One region of the Mesorhizobium sp. M0571 genome, then DNA from elsewhere that is predicted to be linked to it. Evidence: riboswitches for the same ligand, from Rfam matches in the RefSeq annotation. Region 1 holds a riboswitch; each other region holds the start of a gene.
The links. A riboswitch is a leader RNA that binds a small molecule or an ion and turns the genes downstream of it on or off. The one in region 1 is predicted to bind cobalamin.
Positions count from the first base shown of each region.

Region 1 (6,481 bases):
CGGCGCGAGTCTTGGCGGCAAGCGGGTTTTCCGACGCGTCCTCGTCGCGGGCGGCGACGGCGTTGGCTGCAGCGTCGATCAGCGCGATCTGGGTCGGGAACATGTCGCGGAACAGGCCTGAAATGCGCCAGGTGACGTCGACACGCGGGCGGCCGAGCGCTGCCGGCGGCAGCACCTCGATGCCGGTGACGCGGCCGGTGACGGAATCCCATTGCGGCCGGCAGCCCATCAGCGCCAGGCCTTGCGCGATCTCTTCGCCACCGGTGCGCAGCGAGGCCGAGCCCCAGAGGTCGATAACCAGCGAGCGCGGCCAGTCGCCATGCGATTGCATGTAGCCGCGCAAGACCTCGTCGGCCGCCGCCCTGCCGAGATCGAAGGATGTCGGCGTCGGCATGGTGCGCGGGTCGGCGGTAAACAAATTGCGGCCGGTGGGCAGCACATCGCGCCGGCCACGCGCCGGCGCGCCAGCGGGACCGGCGGGGACGTGGCGGCCGTCGAGGGCGGCAAGCAGTGCGGCTTGCTCGGCTGCCGCGCTTTGCCGCCGCAGTGGATCGGCCTCGCCATTGGGCGAGCGGCCGTAGATGTGCAGGCCGTCCTTGATGGCGAAATCCTTGAGATCGCAGAGCCAGGCGTCGATGCGACGCAGCGCTTCGTCGGGGGCGTCGGTTCCGGCGACACCCGCCTCGGACGCGAGCCCGGTCGTTTGGGCGGTTTCGACGATCAGCTTCGCCAGCCGGTCGCGGCGGCGGCGGTCGAGCCCGTCGGCCTGGGCATATTCGTCGACCAGTCGTTCAAGCCTGTGCTGGTTTTCGTCCAGCCCGGCGCCGGTCAGCGGGGGCGGCAGATGGCCAAGCGTGACGGCGGCAATGCGCCGCTTGGCTTGTGCTGCCTCGCCTGGGTTGGAGACGATGAAGGGATAAATGACGGGCAGGGCGCCGGTGACGATCTCGGGAAAACAGGCTTCGCTAAGCGCGACGGTTTTGCCGGGCAGCCATTCCAGCGTGCCATGCGCACCGACATGGACGAGGGCATGGACGCCGAGGGACTTGCGCAGCCAGAGACCAAAAGCGATCAGCGCATGGCGCGGCGGCAGCGTCGGGTCGTGATAGTCGGCACGGCGGTCGGCCGAACGCCCGCGATCGGGAGCCAGCGCCACGGTGACGTTGCCGAAGGTGGCTGCGCGGAAGGGGAATTTTGCGGCGGTAGGCGCCTGAACACCCCCCTCGCACAAACCTGTCTCATCTGCCGCGTTCCCCCATGCGGCCTCCACCGCAGCGATGGCCGCCGACGGCAATTTCTTCGAGAAGGTCAGATAGTCCTGCAAAGCCAGCCCTTGGTCAGCCGACTCCAGCTCCTCCAGCAACTCACGCGGCGTTTGCGGAATTTCTTCAACGGCGTAGCCCTGTTCGCTCAGGTCGTGCAGCATGGCCAGCACGCTGGACGGCACGTCGATGCCGACGGCGTAGCCGGTGCGGCCGGGGGCGCTCGGATAATCGGGGATCAGGATGGCGAGCCTGCGCTCCGCGCGCGGCGTGCGCTGCAGGCGCACGAAGGCTTCGACACGGTTCGCCACCTGCGCCACGCGGTCCGGCTCCGGCCGGTTGGCGAGGGCGCGGAAGGCCAATGCGGGATCGGTCTCGCTTTCGCTCTTGAACGAAATAGCGCCGGCGAGGATGCGGCCGTCGAGTTCCGGCAGGACGACATGCATGGCGAGGTCGGCGGGCGCAAGGCCTCGCTGATTGTTTTGCCAAGTGTCGCGGCGTGTCGTCGCGACGATCACCTGGAACACTGGCACGCCGGCGCGGTCGAATAGGGTTTCGACGCCGGGCTCGGCGCCCGAGGCGAAGGCGGTCGCGGTGATGATTGCGGCAGGCTTCAACGATGCAAGCACGGTCTCGACGAAGGCGAGCGACGCGGGGTCCTTGAGGCTGGAGACGAAGATCGGCACGGGAACCATGCCGCGCGCTGTCAGCGCTTCAAAAAGCGCGTCGATGGGCGCGACATCGGCGGCGAGCAGCATCGAACGGTAGAAGAGGATTGGGATGACGGGGGCGACCTCTCCCTCCCCCTCGAGGGGAGGGTGGCCCGCAGGGCCGGGTGGGGTCGTTGCGGAAGTGCTCGACGCTTTCTGTTGGCGCGCTTCAAAGTGTTGGCACGCTTCAGAGAGGACCCTACCCCCGGCCTGCGGCCGGACCCTCCCCTCGAGGGGGAGGGGAACGTCGCGCTGTACGACGCCTAGTCCTGGTTGATAGTGGCCGACTTTCGGCACGCTGACCGGTTCGGCGACAGCCGCGTCTTGCCCCGCCAGTCGCGCCAGCCTCTGCACCAGCGCCGTCATATTTGCCGGGCCGCCTTCGCGGAAATAGTCGAGCAATCCATCGAGCTCTTCGCGCGGCAACGTCGAGCATTCGATCAGCCGCAAATCCTCGTCGCGGCATTCGCCGGGCAGCAGCGCCAGTTTTATGCCGCGCGCCCGGGCGGTCGAGGCAAGCTGGTCGCAGCCATAGCGCCACCACTCATAGCCGCCGAGGATGCGGACCAGGATAACCTTGGCGTGCCGGGCAACGCTGTCGATCCACAGGTCTACGGACATCGGATGGCGCAGATCGCGCAAGGCCGCGAGCCGCATCGACGGCAAGCGATCCGCATCTGCCTTCCACGCCGCCGCCAACCCTGCCAGGTCGCTGTCGGTGAAGGACAGCGCCACGACATCCGCAGGCGTTTGCCTGAGATCAACAGGCTCGGCGAGATCGTCGAGCGAGGCGGATGTGGTGGTGAGGATGTGCATCGCGGTTCGTGCTTTGTCAGCCGGCGAGGATACGCTCGATGGCCGGGCGGTTCAGCCCTTTCAGTCCGATGACGACGAGGCGCGAGCGGCGATCGTCTTCTGCGGTCCAGGCGCGGTCGTAATAATGGTTGACGCGCGGACCGACCGCCTGCAGCAAGAGCCGCATCGGCTTGCCACCGACCTCGACGAAACCCTTGACGCGCAGCACGTTTTCTTCCTCCGCAGCCGTGGCGACGCGCTGTGCCAGCTCGTCCGGGTTGGACACCGACGCGATGTCGATGACGAACGAATCGAAATCGTCATGCTCGTGGTCGAGTTCGTCGTCGTGATGGGTCTTGCGGTTCTCGATGTCGTCCTCGACGGCGAGGCCGAGGCCGAGCAGCACAGACGGATCGACCTTGCCTTGTGAGGTCGGCACGATCTTCACCGCGCGCGCCACGTGCTTGCCGATGACGGCATTGGCGCGGGCCGAGCCGGCGGCGTCCATCAGGTCGCTCTTCGACAATATGATCAGGTCGGCGCAAGCGAGCTGGTCTTCGAACACCTCCTCGACCGGATCGTCATGGTCAAGCGTCTCGTCCTGCGCGCGCTGCGCCCGCAGGGCGTCCATGTCATTGGCGACGCGGCCATCGGCCAGGGCCGGTCCGTCGACCACGGCAATGACGCCGTCGACTGTCACCCGGCTCTTCACCGACGGCCATTGGAAGGCCTGGACCAGCGGCTTGGGCAGAGCGAGGCCGGAGGTTTCGATCAGGATATGGTCGACCCTCGGCGTCAGCGACAGGATCTGGTCCAGCGCGGGGACGAAATCGTCGGCGACGGTGCAGCAGATGCAGCCATTGGCCAGTTCGACGATGTTTTCCTCGGGGCAAGTTTCAATGCCGCAGCCCTTGAGAATCTCGCCGTCGATGCCGATGTCGCCGAACTCGTTGACGATGATGGCCAGCCGCTTGCCTTTGGCATTTTCGAGCAGATGGCGGATCAGCGTCGTCTTGCCGGCGCCGAGAAAGCCGGTGACGACGGTGCAGGGCACGCGGGAGACGGAAGCGGTCATATCTGATCCTTCAAAAGGTCGAGGGGAGGGATTCGAGCCACAAGGCCGCGCTTCAGGCAATCGGGGCGGCCGCGCCATGGAATGAGACCGTCCGTCGAGGTGGCGAAGAGCTTTGCGCCAGCGACGAGATCGGCACCGCTGGTCTTGGTCAGGTCGCCGAAGACGTAGCTCCAGCAGCCGTCGCGCAGGATGGCGGCGCTGAGCCGGCGCTTGCAGTTGCCGAGGCATTCGACGGTGCGGATATTGATGTTTTCGCCGGAAGCGGCGCGGCGTGTGTCCTCGGCAAGCAGCTCGCCGGCGCGGGGATGAGCGTCCGAACCGGTCTCGTCACGGCAGGAAGAGCAGACGATCACGGTAACGCCGGCCAGGGAATCGCCATGGCCGGACAATAAATCCGCTGTCTCAGCCAAAAAACTGCTGTCGCGTTCCAAATCAGGCTCCTTGCCCGGAAAACCCGCCAGGCGATCGGATTCTTATGTCCTAGACGGCAGGTCTCCTGGCTCGCGGGTCATCGCCTTGATGCCGCCTTCCCGGGAACGTCCCAGTGGTTTTCGGCCGAGGCTCGTCGCTTACAGTTGCGGGGACAGCCGCGGATTTGAAATCTTGCGATCTCGCACCGCATTCCCTCTTGGCTCCTCCCTTTGCCGAGAGGAGACCGTCTGAAGCGGATTTAGGCTTGTGGAGGCAGTTGTGTCAACGCACGTCTACGGCGGCAACATCGGCGAGCGGCTGGCCTAGGTCCCCGGCAGCCGTCACCTCGATGCGCTCAAGCCCGAGCCAGCCCTGCATCAGCTTCAGTTCCTCGAAGAGTTGGGCCGCGGTTTCAGCCGGCGCGCCGGGTTCGGCGTAGGCGGCATGGACACGCAGCACGCCGGCCGGGCGGTCGGCCTTGAGGTCAACGCGCGCCACGATCCTGTCGCCGAGCAGGAAAGGCAGCACATAGTAGCCGTATTGGCGCTTTTCGGCCGGCGTGTAGATCTCGATACGGTAGCGGAAGTCGAACAGTCTTTCGGTGCGCGACCGCTCGAAGACGACCGGATCGAACGGGGCAAGCAGGGCGCGTGCCTCGATCTTGCGCGGAAAACGGGCGTCCTTGTGGAGATAGGCTGTTTTATCCCAGCCTTCGACGCGTACCGGCAATAGCTCGCCCGCCTCGACCAGTTCCTCGATCCGGCCCTTGATGTCGGCGGGAGAGAGGCGGAAATAGTCGCGCAGGTCGCCTGCTGTCGCAACGCCGTGGGCGCGGGCGGAGATACGCAGCAATTCGCGATGCGCGTCCTCCGCGGAGGGCACCGGCAGGGCTAGGATCGCCGGCGGCAGCACGCGTTCGGGCAGATCGTAAAGCCGCTCGAAGCCGCGACGCGACGCCGTTGTGATGCGGCCGGCCCAGAACAGCCATTCGAAAGCGTGCTTGGCGTCGCTCCAGCCCCACCAGCCGCCGGAGCCTTTCTGGCCTTCGAGAGCGGATGCGGCGATTGGGCCGCGATCAACCACCGCGCGATAGATGTCTTCAATGTAGGCAACGCGTTCACGCCCCCATTTCGCCAGCCCCAGATACATCTCGTCGCCGCGCTCGGCCCGCTGCATGCGCCAGCGCATGAGCGGATAGGTCTCGACCGGCAGGAACGAGGCTTCGTGCGCCCAATATTCGAAAACCAGGCGCTTGCGCGTCACGGCGGCGTCGTCGAGCAGCGCCAGCTTGTAGCGGCCAAGCCGCGAATAGAGCGGCATATAATGGGCGCGCACGACAGCACTGACGGAATCGATCTGCAGCAGGCCGGTACGGGCAAGCACCCGGGCCAAATGCCGGCGGTCGGGCGTGCCGGTAGGGCGCGGGTCATTGAATCCCTGTGCCGCCAGCGCGATGCGGCGGGCCATGGCGAGCGAGATTTTTTCCTTTATCAAGGCGGCATCCTGATGATGTCAGACAGAGCAGAGGACCTGCGATTCCGTGCCATGCTAGCAGGGTTTTGGCGGGATCCATGTCAGGAGAGAAAAGTGGAGTGAAAAGTGAAGGAAATCAAACAGGAGCGGATCGGACCAGTTTTCCCGGATATGCCGTCCAGCGCCGCGATTTGAACAAGGTTTGACTTGCTTCGCCGAAAGCGCTGCGCTAACCCTCGCCGCGTTGCAGCATAGAGCCCCCTAAAACGGTTCAGTGGTTAAACTGTCACGCTTCCGCAAGTGGGTCCCGTGCTGTAATCAGAGTGGATTGGCCGCCAACGGAAAGCTGCAGCATGAACGCATTGTTGAGTTCGTACCTGCCCATCGTCCTGTTCATCGGCGTGGCGCTGGTTGTCGGCCTGGCGCTGCTTGCCGCACCCTTCCTGGTCGCCTATCGCAACCCCGATCCGGAAAAGCTTTCGGCCTATGAGTGCGGCTTCAACTCGTTCGACGACGCCCGCATGAAGTTCGACATCCGCTTCTACCTGGTGTCGATCCTGTTCATCATCTTCGATCTGGAGGTGGCCTTCCTGTTTCCGTGGGCGGTGTCGTTCAGCCAGATCGGCATGCTCGGTTTCTGGTCGATGATGGTGTTTTTGGCGGTGCTGACCATCGGCTTTGCCTATGAATGGAAAAAAGGAGCGCTGGAATGGGATTGAACGACAGTTCCGGCACGCTCGTCGCGCCGAAGCCCA
Region 1 is NZ_JAMYQT010000005.1:253,088-259,568, forward strand. It holds gene cobN (cobaltochelatase subunit CobN) at 1-2,788, opposite strand, end outside; gene cobW (cobalamin biosynthesis protein CobW) at 2,805-3,842, opposite strand; gene NKI85_RS09250 (DUF1636 family protein) at 3,839-4,273, opposite strand; cobalamin riboswitch at 4,312-4,517, opposite strand; gene NKI85_RS09255 (winged helix-turn-helix domain-containing protein) at 4,536-5,744, opposite strand; gene NKI85_RS09260 (NADH-quinone oxidoreductase subunit A) at 6,080-6,445, shown strand; gene NKI85_RS09265 (NuoB/complex I 20 kDa subunit family protein) at 6,436-6,481, shown strand, end outside.

Region 2 (6,481 bases), on a different contig from region 1:
CGACATCGAGAGCACCGACATCAGGCGGGCGCTGAAACTCTACCGGGTCGCCGACTTTCTGCTGATCGCGCTGTTCGGGATGATTTCGGCGCTCGTTATCTTTGCGTGACCTGCGCTCGAGATTGAGATCAAATAAAAACCCGCCATGCGGCGGGTCATCGGCGCGAATCAGCACCATAGCTAGATTAGTAGCATAGCTGCCGGCACAAAGCAAGAACAAAGTTGCCCGTCAGCGCTGGACCCGGCTTCATTCCAGCTTGGTTTCCTCGCCCCACGAAGTGGGGAGAGGTGGCTCGGCGAAGCCGAGACGGAGAGGGGAACCGCGCTCTACGAAGCCCCCTCTCCGGGGCGGGCGGGCGGCCCCCCCCCGCCCGGGTCCGGCCACCCGCCCCCACCCACCCCCCCGCGCGGGCCGCTGCGCGCCCACCTCTCCCCCGCTTCGCGGAGGGCGAGGAACCCAGGTCTTGAGAAGTCGGTGGGCAGCCTTGGCAAGCGTCATCCGAGTTGGACCTTCGTCCGAAATGTCCCGAGGCAAGCCCTCAGAACTCTATCCCCTGCTGCGCCTTCACTCCGGCGGAGAAGTGGTGCTTCGTCACGCCCATCTCGGTGACCAGATCGGCCGCCTCGACCAATGCCGGCTTGGCGTTGCGGCCGGTGACGACGACATGCAGGCCTTCGCGACGGGCCTTCAGCGCCGCGACCACTTTTTCGAGGTCGAGATAGTCGTAGCGCAGCGCGATGTTGAGCTCGTCGAGCACCACAAGGCTGATCGACGGGTCGGCCATCAGCTCGAGCGCCTTCGCCCAGGCGGCCTCGGCCGCCGCGATGTCGCGCTTCAGGTCCTGCGTCTCCCAGGTAAAGCCCTCGCCCATTGCGTGCCAGACGACGCGGTCACCGAAGGCAGCAAAGGCGTCCTTCTCGCCGGTGTGCCACTTGCCCTTGATGAACTGGACGACGCCGACGCGCTTGCCGTAGCCGAGCATCCTGAGCGCCAGCCCGAAGGCGGCCGTGGTCTTGCCCTTGCCCGGCCCGGTGTTGACGATCAGCAGCCCCTTCTCGACCGTCTTGGCCGCGACCTCGGCATCCTGCACCGCCTTGCGCTTGACCATCTTGGCGCGGTGGCGTTCCTCGCCCTTGGGATCGATGCCTTTGTCCCTGGTATCAGCCATGTCATTTCACCTTGAGCGGCAGCCCCGCCACCATCAAAAGCACGGTGTCCGCGACAGCCGCGACGTCCTGGTTCAACCGGCCGGCGGCATCGCGAAACTGCCTTGCCAGCGCATTGTCCGGCACGATGCCCTGCCCGACTTCGTTGGACACCACGAACCACGGTCCTCGCGGCCGCGAAAGCACGTCCGCCAGCCTTCGGCATTCGGCATCGCAATTATGTTCGGCCAGCATATGGTTGGTCAGCCACAGCGTCAGGCAATCGATCAGCACCGGCTGGCCGTCAGGCAGCGCCTCGATCGCGCCGGCAAGGTCGAGCGGCGCATCGATGGTCGTCCAGCCCTCGCCACGCCGCGAGCGGTGCAGCGCGATGCGCTGGCGCATCTCCTCGTCATAGGCTTGCGCCGTGGCGATATAGCTCCACGGCGCCGGACAAGCCGTTACCAGCCTCTCGGCATGGGCGCTCTTGCCGGAGCGCGCACCGCCGATGACCAGGGTCAGTGCCCCGGCAGCGCGGTCAGGCAAAGCTGTCGCGCAGGCTGGTCGCCGTGCCGGTGAAGCGTCCGCGCACCACGCCGACGACCGCGCCGAGCACCAGCCAGAACACCAGATTGGTCAGCGTCACCGCCACCACGAACTGATGATGCAGGCCTTCCGGGATCGCCGTTTCGAAACTATCGGGCTGCGGCGCGCCGACAATATGCGGCGCCACGATCAACGCTACGGCAAGGATCGCCAGCGGCAACGATCTGCGGAAGGCGATAAGGCCGAGCCCGGCGGCGGTCGCCACCACTGTTGCCCACCACCAGATCTGGCGTTGGACAAGGTCGGCCGCCGGCATCGCCGGCAATTCCGGCGGTAGGCCGAGGCCCGGCGCCAGCGTGAACACGGCAAAGCCGGCCAGCCCCCAGAACAGGCCCTGGCGCCAATTGCCGATGCCGCCGGCGAATTCCGAAACCGCGACTAGGACCAATGCGAAGCCGATGCCGGTGACGATATTGGCAACGACGCTGAAGGCAAAGCGCTCGAAGCCATCGGCCGGCGCCCAGCCTTCGTCCTCAGCCGGAGCCATTGCTTCAGCCGGTGCCGGCGCGGCGCTGCTCATAGCCGTCGTGCCCGCGGCGTTCTCGGCCGGTGCCGCAGGTGCCGCGGCATGGTCATGGCCGCCGCCGGCCTGTTCGTAGACTTCCGCCTTCAGGATGAGCGGCACCGTGGCATAGGCCTGCATGCAGGCGAGAGCGATGCCGGCCACAAGCCCTGCGATCGCCGCGATGAACACGACGTTGCGAAACAGTGTCATGATGTCAGCCCCTTGTCAGTGGCAGGGAAAGCCCATCGAGTGGCGATAGTCGTGCGCGGCATTGTGGACCGCATCGATATGCGAGAAGCCGACAAAGCCCATGACGAAAATGCCGAGGAATGCAGCAAGCGCCAGCTGCATGAAACGCGACTGCGAGGAGACGGAAGCGCCGAGCGAAACGGAAGCGGTATTCATGTCTTGTCCTTTCGCCCTCCACCCGAGGGCATAGAAGTCAGTTTCCTGTCGCCGGCAGGTCTCCTGGCTCGCGGATCAGCGCCCTTCCCCACCTTCCCGAAGGCGCACCTTCAGTGGCATATGGAGAGGACTACCGCACACAGTTGCGGGGGCAGCCACGGCATTGGGCAAAAAATCGCCCGCACCGCATTCCCTCTTGGTCCCTAATGGAACCGACGACATCAGGGACTATAGGCAGAATCGCCGCGCCCGGCAAACCAAATTCCGCCGGATCGTGTGGCGAATGCGCCGTCTCGCCAAGCCGCCGGCGCCCCGCCCCTGATTGACAATTTTCACCGCCGGGTGTCGGCTGCCGCATGGGAGGAAGCCGGCCATGCAACCCAGCCCGAACGAGCGCGGTCCCTATAACGGCCTGACCCGGGCCGAGCCGACGCTGCCGTCGCCGGCCTATTGGGACATCGCGGGCTACCAGCGCGATCTCGACGCCATCTGGCATCGCAACTGGGTGCTCGTCTGCCGAGAGGCCGACCTTGCCCAGCCGCTGGCTTTCAGGACGTTCCGTATAGGCACGCAAGAGGTCGTCGTGCTGCGCGACGAGACCGGCGAATTGCGTGCCTTCCACAACACCTGCCGGCACCGCGGCTCGCAGCTTTGCCAGGAAAGCGAGGGCCGGCTGAAGGCGCGGTTCATCACCTGCCCCTATCACGCCTGGTCCTATTCGCTGCGCGGCGATCTGGTGCGCGTGCCGTCGAAATCGCTGCCTGACCGCTTCGATAAGGCCGATCATCCGCTCTACCGGGTGGCGCTGTCGGTGTGGCGCGGTTTTGTCTTCGTCAACCTCGCGGAAGACGCTGCCGGCTCGGCTGAAACATCCTTCGATCCGGCATCCGGCAACCTCGCCAACTGGCCGCTGGAAACGCTGCTGAGCGGCCATATGCTGCGCAAGGTGATGAACTGCAACTGGAAGATTTTCTGGGAAAACTTCAACGAGTGCCTGCATTGCCCCGGCGTCCATAAGGACCTGTCGCGGTTGGTGCCGATCTATGGCCGCGGCCTGATGGGCCGCCACGACGATCCCGAATGGGCTCGCCATGCCGACAATGACGCGCCGGAATTTTCCGGCGGCTTGCGGGCAGGAGCCGAGACCTGGTCGCGCGACGGGCGCGTCCACGGCTCGGTCTTTTCCGGCCTGACGCCGGCCGAGCGTACCGCCGGGCAGACCTATGCCACCAGCCTGCCGTCGATGTTCATCGTCGGCCACGTCGACTATGTCAGGACCGTGCGGCTGGTGCCGCTTGGGCCGGAGCAGACCGAACTCACCGCCGAATGGCTTTTTTCGCCCGAAGCGCTCGCCGATCCGGCGGCGGACATCGACAATATCGTCGCCTTCGGTACCCAAGTGCTGGAGGAAGACGCTGACATCTGCGAGGTCAACCAGAAGGGCCTCCGCTCGATGCGCCACAAGGCCGGCGTGCTGATGCCCGAGGAATATGACTTGCACCGCTTCCACAACTGGGTGCGCGACCGGCATGCGGCGCTTGAACATCAAAGCGATTTGGGCAGATAGCGCCAGGTGACGAAGCCACAGGCAGCGGCCAACACGCCGAGCGTCGCGAAAACCGCGCCCAGGCCGAAGAACGCCAGCACCACCGAATAGACCAGCGGCGGCGTCAGCTCGGAAAAGTCGAGATAGGTGCGGTAGACCGCCGCCATCTGCGCCCGCTCATAGGAGCGCACCGAACGCATGAAGGCGGTCGAGCCCAGCGCATCGAGCGCAATGGTGAAGAAGGCGCCGCAAAGCAGCAATGCGCCGCTGACGAGCGGTGCCGCCTCGCCGACGGCGCCGGCCGCCAGCAGCGTCGCCGACATGGCGAAATAGGCGAACGTCATGGTTCGCCGGCCGCCGAAACGCTTTCCTGCCCTGCCCCAAAAGATGGCCATGAACAGCAGCGCATTGCCGGCCGAAACCAAAAGGCCGCCGGCCAGCTTGCCCTCGCCGGTGATCACCATAAACAACGGCCCATAGACGAAGAACGTCGTCCAGAAGCAGGAGCGGCCGAAGGCGATCAGCCAGGCGAGCCTCAGCCTTGGCTGCGCGACGAAGCGGCCGATATTGGCCAGAGGATTGACCGGCCGTGTCTTGCCGGGGCGGATCGACTGGTTGTCGCCGAGCCGATAGGTCCAGAACAGCGCCAGCAAGGCCATGGCGAAGACGGCCACCGCGCCATGCGCCGCATAGATGCCGAAACGTGTGTAGAGGAAAATGCCGAGCGTCGGCCCGGCGGTCCAGGCAAGCATCGACCACGCCATGCGCAGCGACTCGGCCTGCATGAAGTCGGTCTTGCGGATATGGTCCATGATGTAGAGGTTGAGCGTGATCGCCAGCGCGCCGGCGCCGACGACGCGGCAGAGCATGCCCACCACTTGGCCGGCCAGCGTATGGGTGACGAAGAACAGCGAGACGACGGCCAGCAGGCAGGCGCCGGCGGTATAGACCCAGCGCCGGGCAAAGCGCCGGATCAGCATCGGCATGAACAGCGTCGCCGACAGGCCGAGCATCGCAACGATCGTGTAGAGGATCGAAACGATCTGCTCGTTGTGCAGAATCTCATAGGCCTGGATCGGGATGACGCTGGACACGGTGGCGCGCGCGAAGGATTCGACCGCATAAAGCGAGGCGAAGGTGCGTGCATCCGCCGGCCGCAAGGCCGCAAGCCAGATCGGATGGCGCACATGTGTAGCCATTGCTTTCCCCGAAGCAGAATCGCCCGAAGCAGGTTTGGAGCACAAATCTGCCGTGGCGTTGCCTCGGCGGGTAACAGGAAACCGACGCCTTCACGGCAAAAAGCGAAGCCGGCCAAAGGCTTTCCGGCTCTGGCCTAAAGCGAGCCATGATGCTGAACGGCCGCAGCCGGTACAACGCGAGGCACGGCCTGCTTCTTTTGTCGGGGGCAACCGTGATAGTCGTCTTGCCGGGGCTGAACCAAGACAACGAGACCAATGAGCATCGACACGCCGACCGCCTCCGTTCAGGACCAACCAAAGTTGAAGCGCATCGCCGCCATCGACATCGCACGCGGCGTCGCTTTGCTTGCCATGGCGAGCTATCATTTCACCTGGGATCTCGAATTCTTCGGTTACACCGATCCCGGCCTCACCGCTTTCGGCTGGTGGAAATTCTACGCGCGCTGCATCGCCTCAAGCTTCCTGTTCCTGGTCGGCGTCAGCCTCTATCTTGCCCATGGCAGAAAGATCCACTGGACCGGCTTCTGGAAGCGTTTCGCCATGGTTGCCGGGGCCGCCCTCGCAATATCGCTGGTCACTCGCATCGCCACGCCGGATGGCTTCATCTTCTTCGGCATATTGCACGAGATTGCGCTGGCCAGCCTGCTCGGCCTGGCGTTCCTGCGGCTGCCAGCGCTGCTGACGCTGCTTGTCGCGGCGTTTGTCGTCGCCGCGCCCGTCTATCTGCGATCCGCGGTTTTCGATCATCCGGCCCTATGGTGGGTCGGGCTGTCGGCGACCAATCCGCGCTCCAACGACTACGTTCCGCTGCTGCCCTGGTTCGGCGCCGTGCTTGCCGGCATCGCGGCTACCAAACTCGCCGCCACCTCCGGCGTGCTGACGCGGCTGTCGACCTTGGCGCCCGGCCGCTGGGCAAATCCGCTGGTCTTCATCGGCCGGCACAGCCTTGCCTTCTATCTGATCCATCAGCCAGTGCTGATCGGCTCGGTCTGGCTGTTTTCGCAAGTCATGCCGGCGCAAGTCGAAACCAGGGAGATGAACTTCCTGAAATCCTGCCAAATATCCTGCGAGCAG
Region 2 is NZ_JAMYQT010000042.1:6,646-13,126, reverse strand. It holds gene cbiB (adenosylcobinamide-phosphate synthase CbiB) at 1-109, shown strand, start outside; gene cobO (cob(I)yrinic acid a,c-diamide adenosyltransferase) at 540-1,169, opposite strand; gene cobU (bifunctional adenosylcobinamide kinase/adenosylcobinamide-phosphate guanylyltransferase) at 1,171-1,692, opposite strand; gene NKI85_RS29910 (CbtA family protein) at 1,685-2,467, opposite strand; gene NKI85_RS29905 (CbtB domain-containing protein) at 2,483-2,662, opposite strand; cobalamin riboswitch at 2,699-2,894, opposite strand; gene NKI85_RS29900 (aromatic ring-hydroxylating oxygenase subunit alpha) at 3,036-4,229, shown strand; gene NKI85_RS29895 (MFS transporter) at 4,208-5,407, opposite strand; gene NKI85_RS29890 (heparan-alpha-glucosaminide N-acetyltransferase) at 5,663-6,481, shown strand, end outside.
Region 2: linked by a shared signal. The riboswitch ahead of NKI85_RS29905 (CbtB domain-containing protein) and the one ahead of NKI85_RS09250 (DUF1636 family protein) in region 1 are both predicted to bind cobalamin.

Region 3 (6,481 bases), on a different contig from region 1:
AAGAGAACATCTTCACTCGTTCCTTTTGAGCACAAGACCTTCCGTTCGCTATGGTCGGCTGCACTCATTTCGAACCTTGGCACCCTAGTGGAAGGTGCGGCGGCAGCTTGGCTGATGACGAGCATCGCAGCAGTAATTTTTGATCGCCCATTCGTGCTGTGTACCAGCCCTGTGTCTTGCGCAAGTGGTCACGAACGGCTGCCGGAGCCTCGAAGACGCCCTAAAAACACATGCTGCGATTTTTGAACACGCTTGACGTGTTAGATTAATTCATCCAATGCGTGTGTTGAACACGCGAGGTGAGTTATGAACATGAAAGAGCTTAGGGTTCGACTGGGCATGACTCAAAAAGATTTGGCAGAGCAGATGGCAACGACGCAACAGACTGTGGCCCGGTGGGAAACAGGCAAAACGCAGTTGAACGTCGAGCAGATCAAGGACCTTTGTCTCACGTTGAAATGCACGGTCGAGGAGCTGCTGGGCTGGAAGATTGATGTCGAGGAGTGGCGCACGAGCCCGTTTGCAATTGCCGATGCCGAAACGCGATACGGCACGCTCAGAATCAAGACGACTGTTGGCAGCCGCCAATATCCTATCGATGAAAAGGCGCGTGAATCGATTTTACGTCAGTTGAAGGAACTTCATAATCTGCGTAGAAATAACACAAGCAGGCCATGGCTGTATTGTTGGAGCCTTGACAACAAAATACTCTTGATAAATCCGCAATATGTCCGCACCATTGAGCTTATCGGTGACGATGTAGAGGAGATGCCAGAGTATTATCATCCAGAAATCTATCGGGCTTTGGATGACTGGGATAAGGGTGAGGTTTCAGGAAAGCTGAAGAAAGAATGCGATGCCATCATCGCAGAGATGGGTGATCAGGAAGCCGTGCGCATGGCCTCCTATGTTCGCGTCACATATGACGACGGAGAAGATGAGTGGAACTTCTTGGATGAAGAAACCGCTACGACTTTCTTCGGATTGGAAGCTGCGACCTTTGACGTTCCCCAGTGTAGTTTCGCCGAAGTGGAGGAAGAAGGTTACCACCGAGCGCGATACGCCAACCTTGATCGCGTCGCGGTGATGGAGGTTCCAAGCGACCGTTATCACAGATTGACCGCGCCCGAGGAAGCTTAGAACCATCCACGAAGGGCGCATGTTACATCTCGACCTTGCGTGGTGCGTTTTCAGTACGAGATGACGTTAAGCGTAGGTAGTGGCAGGTAAGAGTGCTCGACCAGAAGCTCAACTGCCTCCTCAATATCGCTGCCGATGTGCCGCAGGACACGTCCACGGGAGCGTGGATAGGCGTGAAGTTCCTGCACTCCACGGTCCGCTCTCCCATCGCCGGTGTGTGCCCGACGCCATCTTGTGGACGAGCTTGGCCGCCTGCACCCGGTTGTATTCCGGCTTGCGGTCCGCCTGGGCGGTCCGCCGCGATGGCTATCTCCATGTCAATCGGCGCCGAACTTTGACTGCCCGCTGCTTTTGATGAATTTGGCGAGGTCCCGCGCATAATCACTCTTGGTCTTCTCCTTGAGGCCCTGTGTCGCGAACTTGTGGTCCAGCAGGGCAAACAGGTCCAAGTCCCCTTCCGCCTGTGGCGCTGGCTTGCCCTCACCGCCCTCGGCTTCCCAATTGGGGACCGCTTCTGCGCGCTGCACCGTGGCGATTGTCCGCCCAAGACGCATCACAAGATCGAACGCCAAACCGTGCGCGTGCACGACGATTTGCCGCTCAGGCCTCATTTGGACAGGACTTGAGCTGGCCCGGTGGTTTGAGCCGGGTTACCTTGAGCCGGTGGGCTGCGAACAAGCAGTTCGAGACATTGGCGTCGATCACTTCGCAACACGCCGCTGCGCCTGGCCTCGGTGTGCTCCCCCGAAATCGTTGTGTCATATCACCGAGGGCATCACGGCCAACAGCTTCCACATGGGCAACAGCCTCGCCATTGAGCCGAATATGGTCGCGAGCGACGAAGCGGTCGGAACCTCGGAGCCGAAGTTCGACGCCGAGGTGGTTCGCATGATGCGCTAAGCAGCACCATGGCGCTTGCCGGTATGTTTGCTGCCGGCAGCCGACGAACTCCTATCCTCCTGGACAAGGGCGCCGTGCGTCATTGCTTTGATTTACCGGCCGCTCAAGGCTTCCACAGTTTTCGCTTTCGAGGCGACCTTTGGAACATGCCAACGGAATTTAATATAACGACATAAACATTTCTTTATGCGGCGTTGACAAAGAAGCGAACTGCTGTAATTGTCTCCCGCGTCGTGGTTCTCCGTACGGCGCTGCCGCAGCGGAGCTAAGAGGGAAGCCGGTGCGATGCCGGCGCTGCCCCCGCAACTGTTAGCGGCGAGCCAACCCCACTCATGTCACTGAGGCGAATAGCCTTGGGAAGACGGGTAGAGGCTATGACCCCGCGAGCCAGGAGACCTGCCACGGCGAATTACGTCCACGGGCGGGGTGTCTCGGTGGCCGCTGCAGCCTGGCGTTCGTGCCGGCCTGCTAGCGCCTTCCTTGTCACCGACGCCCCAACCATCGGGGTCTGGCATGACTGTCTCTCAGCAAATTCCTGTAGCAACGCTCGGCGTGCCCCGCTTCGGTCGTCGGCGAGAACTGAAATTCGCGCTTGAAAGCTACTGGTCCGGAAAATCGTCCGCTGCCGACCTTCTCACGACCGCGAAGGCGCTCCGTGCCGCTAGCTGGGAGGAGCAGCACGATCGCGGCGTGTCGAAAATCCCGTCGAACGACTTCTCGCTCTACGACCATGTGCTCGACACCGCAGCCATGGTCGGCGCCGTTCCATCCCGTTACGGCTGGAATAGCGGCGAGGTTCCACTTGACATCTACTTCGCAATGGCGCGGGGCAACCAGGGTCAGACGGAGGATTGTCGACACGCTGGTCACCAGCAGGCGGCTCATCGGTCTGATGTAACCGCGATGGAAATGACCAAGTGGTTTGACACCAACTATCACTACATTGTGCCGGAACTCAACGATGATCAGACGTTCGCCCTCTCGTCGACGAAACCGGTCGATTACTTCATCGAGGCTAAAGCTCTCGGCGTTCACACACGCCCAGTCATCCTTGGACCGATCACCTTCCTCAAGCTGGCGAAATCGCCTGCCGAAGGATTCGATCCCATCGCGCTCCTGCCGCGGCTGCTGCCCGTCTACGAGCAACTCCTGCAGAGGCTGAAGCTGTCTGGAGCCGACTGGGTGCAGATCGATGAGCCAGCGCTTGTCCTCGATCTGAACCCGAACGAACGAGCTGCGTTCGAATTCGCCTATGGCCAGCTGTCGAAAGCCGCGCCCGAGCTGAAGATCATGCTGGCTACCTATTTCGGGCCGCTGGGAGACAATCTCGAAACCGCGGTTTCTCTGCCCCTGGCCGGGCTGCATATTGATCTCGTGCGCGCTCCCGAGCAACTGGAAACCGTGGGTCGGCTCGCACCGAAGGATCTGGTGCTCTCGCTTGGCTTGATCGATGGCCGCAACGTCTGGCGTGCGAACCTGCCCGCCATTCTCGACCGCATCAAACCGATCGTCGCCGGCTGGCCCTTGGACCGCGTCGAGATCGCGCCTTCTTGCTCGATGCTGCACGTGCCGATCGACCTGCGCATGGAGACCGAACTCGACGCGGACATCAGGTCGTGGCTCGCCTTCGCGGCCCAGAAGACCGACGAGTTGGTGTTGCTGGCCCGGGCCCTGACTCAAGGCAGGGATGCGGTGGCAGGCGCGTTGAAAGCGTCTGCCGAGGCTGCCGCCACTCGCGTGACATCCACGAAGATCCATGACCCGCTTGTTGAGGGACGGATCGCCAGCATTGACGACAGCATGAAGCGACGAGAGAGCGCTTTTGCCGAGCGCTCCAGAGTCCAGGCCGGCACGCTCGGGCTGCCGCCGTTCCCGACGACGACCATCGGGTCCTTCCCGCAGACGCCGCAGGTACGCAGGGCGCGGGCCGCTCATGCGAAGGGCCAGCTGAGCTATGTCGACTACGAGACCTTCCTGAAGAAGGAGATCGAAGCTGCAATTCGCTGGCAGGAAGAGATCGGGCTGGACGTGCTGGTGCACGGTGAGTTCGAACGAAACGACATGGTACAGTATTTCGGCGAGCAACTGTCCGGCTTCGCCTTCACCCAGCATGCCTGGGTGCAGAGCTATGGGTCGCGTTACGTGCGCCCCCCCATCATCTTCGGCGACGTATCGAGGCGCAATCCGATGACGCTGCGCTGGTGGCAATTCGCCCAGTCGCTTACGGAAAACCCTGTGAAGGGAATGCTCACAGGCCCAGTGACCATTCTCAACTGGTCTTTTGTTCGCGACGACGTACCGCGCTCCGAAGCATGCCGCCAGATCGCGCTCGCCATCCGCGACGAAGTGACGGATCTCGAATGGTCCGGCGCAAGGATGATCCAGATCGATGAGGCCGCGTTTCGCGAAGGATTGCCACTGCGCCAGTCTGATTGGAACGACTATCTCGACTGGGCTGTCGAATGCTTCCGGATCGCTTCAACGGGTGTAAAGGACGCGACTCAAATCCATACCCACATGTGCTATTCGGAGTTCAACGAGATCATCGACGCGATCGCTGAAATGGATGCGGATGTCATTTCGATTGAGACGTCGCGCTCGAAAATGGAACTGCTGGACGCCTTCACGAGCTCCAAATATCCGAACGAAATCGGGCCCGGAGTCTACGACATTCACTCACCACGTGTCCCGGAAGTCGGGGAGATTTCGGATCTCGTCATGCTTGCCCGCGAGCGACTGTCGGATTCCCAACTGTGGGTAAACCCGGACTGTGGCCTCAAAACACGCAAATGGGAGGAGGTCCGCCCTGCCCTCATGAACATGGTCGATGCAGCACGTGCGCTCCGGTAGAAAGTGGAGGCCGGAGGGTTTCCTGGTTGCTCACCATGTGGTGAGTGACCGGCTGCCGCATGTCGGCCGTGAATGTGCCAAAACGCGATCACATCCTTTGAAATAAGTCACTCGAGCGAGAATGTGCACTTTCCTTCGGCACGTGTATTAATCGCGCAGGAGTAAAGGGTACCGTTTTCTCCCTGTAACGTGTCGAGTTCGAAGGGGATGTGATTGGCGTCGAGACCGCTCCAGCCATGGTTATCAGCACGCCAAGTGCGTTGTTCGATCAGTTCGTAAAGGACTTCTCGGCTCGGTTCATCGAAATGCGCGGGTACATACATGACAGGTTCCTTCACTGGCCGCCGGGTTCGCTGTTCACCGGTTGACATCCGATGGCAAGCGTTCCAACGCGGCGGCGATCTGGCGCTTCGCTGCTGAGGGCAGAGGCAGGATGGGACGCGGGGGGTCGGTACGGCAAATGTCGAGCAATTCGGCAAGTGCATAGACGACGCGAAGGCTCGAGAACTCCTTGAAGAGGCTCCAGAGCGGCGCAAGCGTGGCATCGATCCGTCGCGCTTCGGCCGCATCGCCCTGTTGCGCCGCCGTGACGATCTTCACGCAGACCTCGGGCAGGATGCCGGCGAGGACGCTGTACCATGTGTTGGCGCCGGCGATCATGGCCTCTGCGGCGTTCCAGTCGCCGCTGTAGCCGATCGAGAACCCTTCCGGCATAGTGCGCCTCTGGTCGGCCAGATGGCTCTTGATCGCATCGCCCTTGTCTGTCGGATTCTTGATAGCGACGATCCCCCGCACCTTTGCCAGGCGGCTGACGAGTGCTGGGGTGAAACGGAAATGCGTCGTTCCTGGATTGTCGTAGATGACGATCGGAAGGCCACTTTCGCGCGCCACCGTGGAGAAATGTTCGAACACCTCGTCATCAGTGAGCGGGGTGTAGGAGGCGGCGGCAAGCAAACCCGCAGCAGCTCCAAGGGCCTGGGCGTCTTGCGCGAGCCCCACGGCTTCATCGGTGCGCAGCGCGCCCACACCCACCACGACCGGCATTCGCCCGGCGATTTCGTCCAAGGTCTCGGCGAGCGCCCGCCGCCGTTCCTCGCGCGACAGATACATATAGGTGCCGGTGCTGCCGAGAAGACCGATGGAGTCGACCTGAGCGGCGCCAAGCCGAGCAATCAGCCTGCGCAGAGCAACGGTATCGACGCGGCCGTCACGATCGGCGGGCGTGATGGGAAACGCGGAAAGACCGCTCAGGAATGCCATGGCAAGGCTCCAGGTTTGTGCGTCAGCGCAGGACTGGCCGGACGACAGGTCATCACAAGGCGTCCAGAGCCCGCCGCAGGTCCGCGACTAGGTCGTCGGCGTCTTCAAGACCCACCGAGAGACGCATGAGGTCCTCGCCCACTCCATCGGCCAGATGCGCATCCTTGCGGATCGGCTGCCGGGCACGGGTGAGGCTTGCTGGGTGATAGATGAGGCTGTCGGCATCGCCGAGGCTGACGGCGCGAGTGATCAGGTTGAGCCGGTCCATCATCCGGCGCGCTCCTTCGTATCCAGCGTGGAGGCCAAAGGCCAACATGCCCGATCCGTTGGA
Region 3 is NZ_JAMYQT010000074.1:12,596-19,076, reverse strand. It holds gene NKI85_RS35115 (MFS transporter) at 1-246, shown strand, start outside; gene NKI85_RS35110 (helix-turn-helix transcriptional regulator) at 307-1,140, shown strand; gene NKI85_RS35105 (hypothetical protein) at 1,458-1,712, opposite strand; cobalamin riboswitch at 2,258-2,458, shown strand; gene metE (5-methyltetrahydropteroyltriglutamate--homocysteine S-methyltransferase) at 2,554-4,890, shown strand; gene NKI85_RS35095 (FMN-binding negative transcriptional regulator) at 4,998-5,213, opposite strand; gene NKI85_RS35090 (dihydrodipicolinate synthase family protein) at 5,248-6,150, opposite strand; gene NKI85_RS35085 (trans-sulfuration enzyme family protein) at 6,203-6,481, opposite strand, start outside.
Region 3: linked by a shared signal. The riboswitch ahead of metE (5-methyltetrahydropteroyltriglutamate--homocysteine S-methyltransferase) and the one ahead of NKI85_RS09250 (DUF1636 family protein) in region 1 are both predicted to bind cobalamin.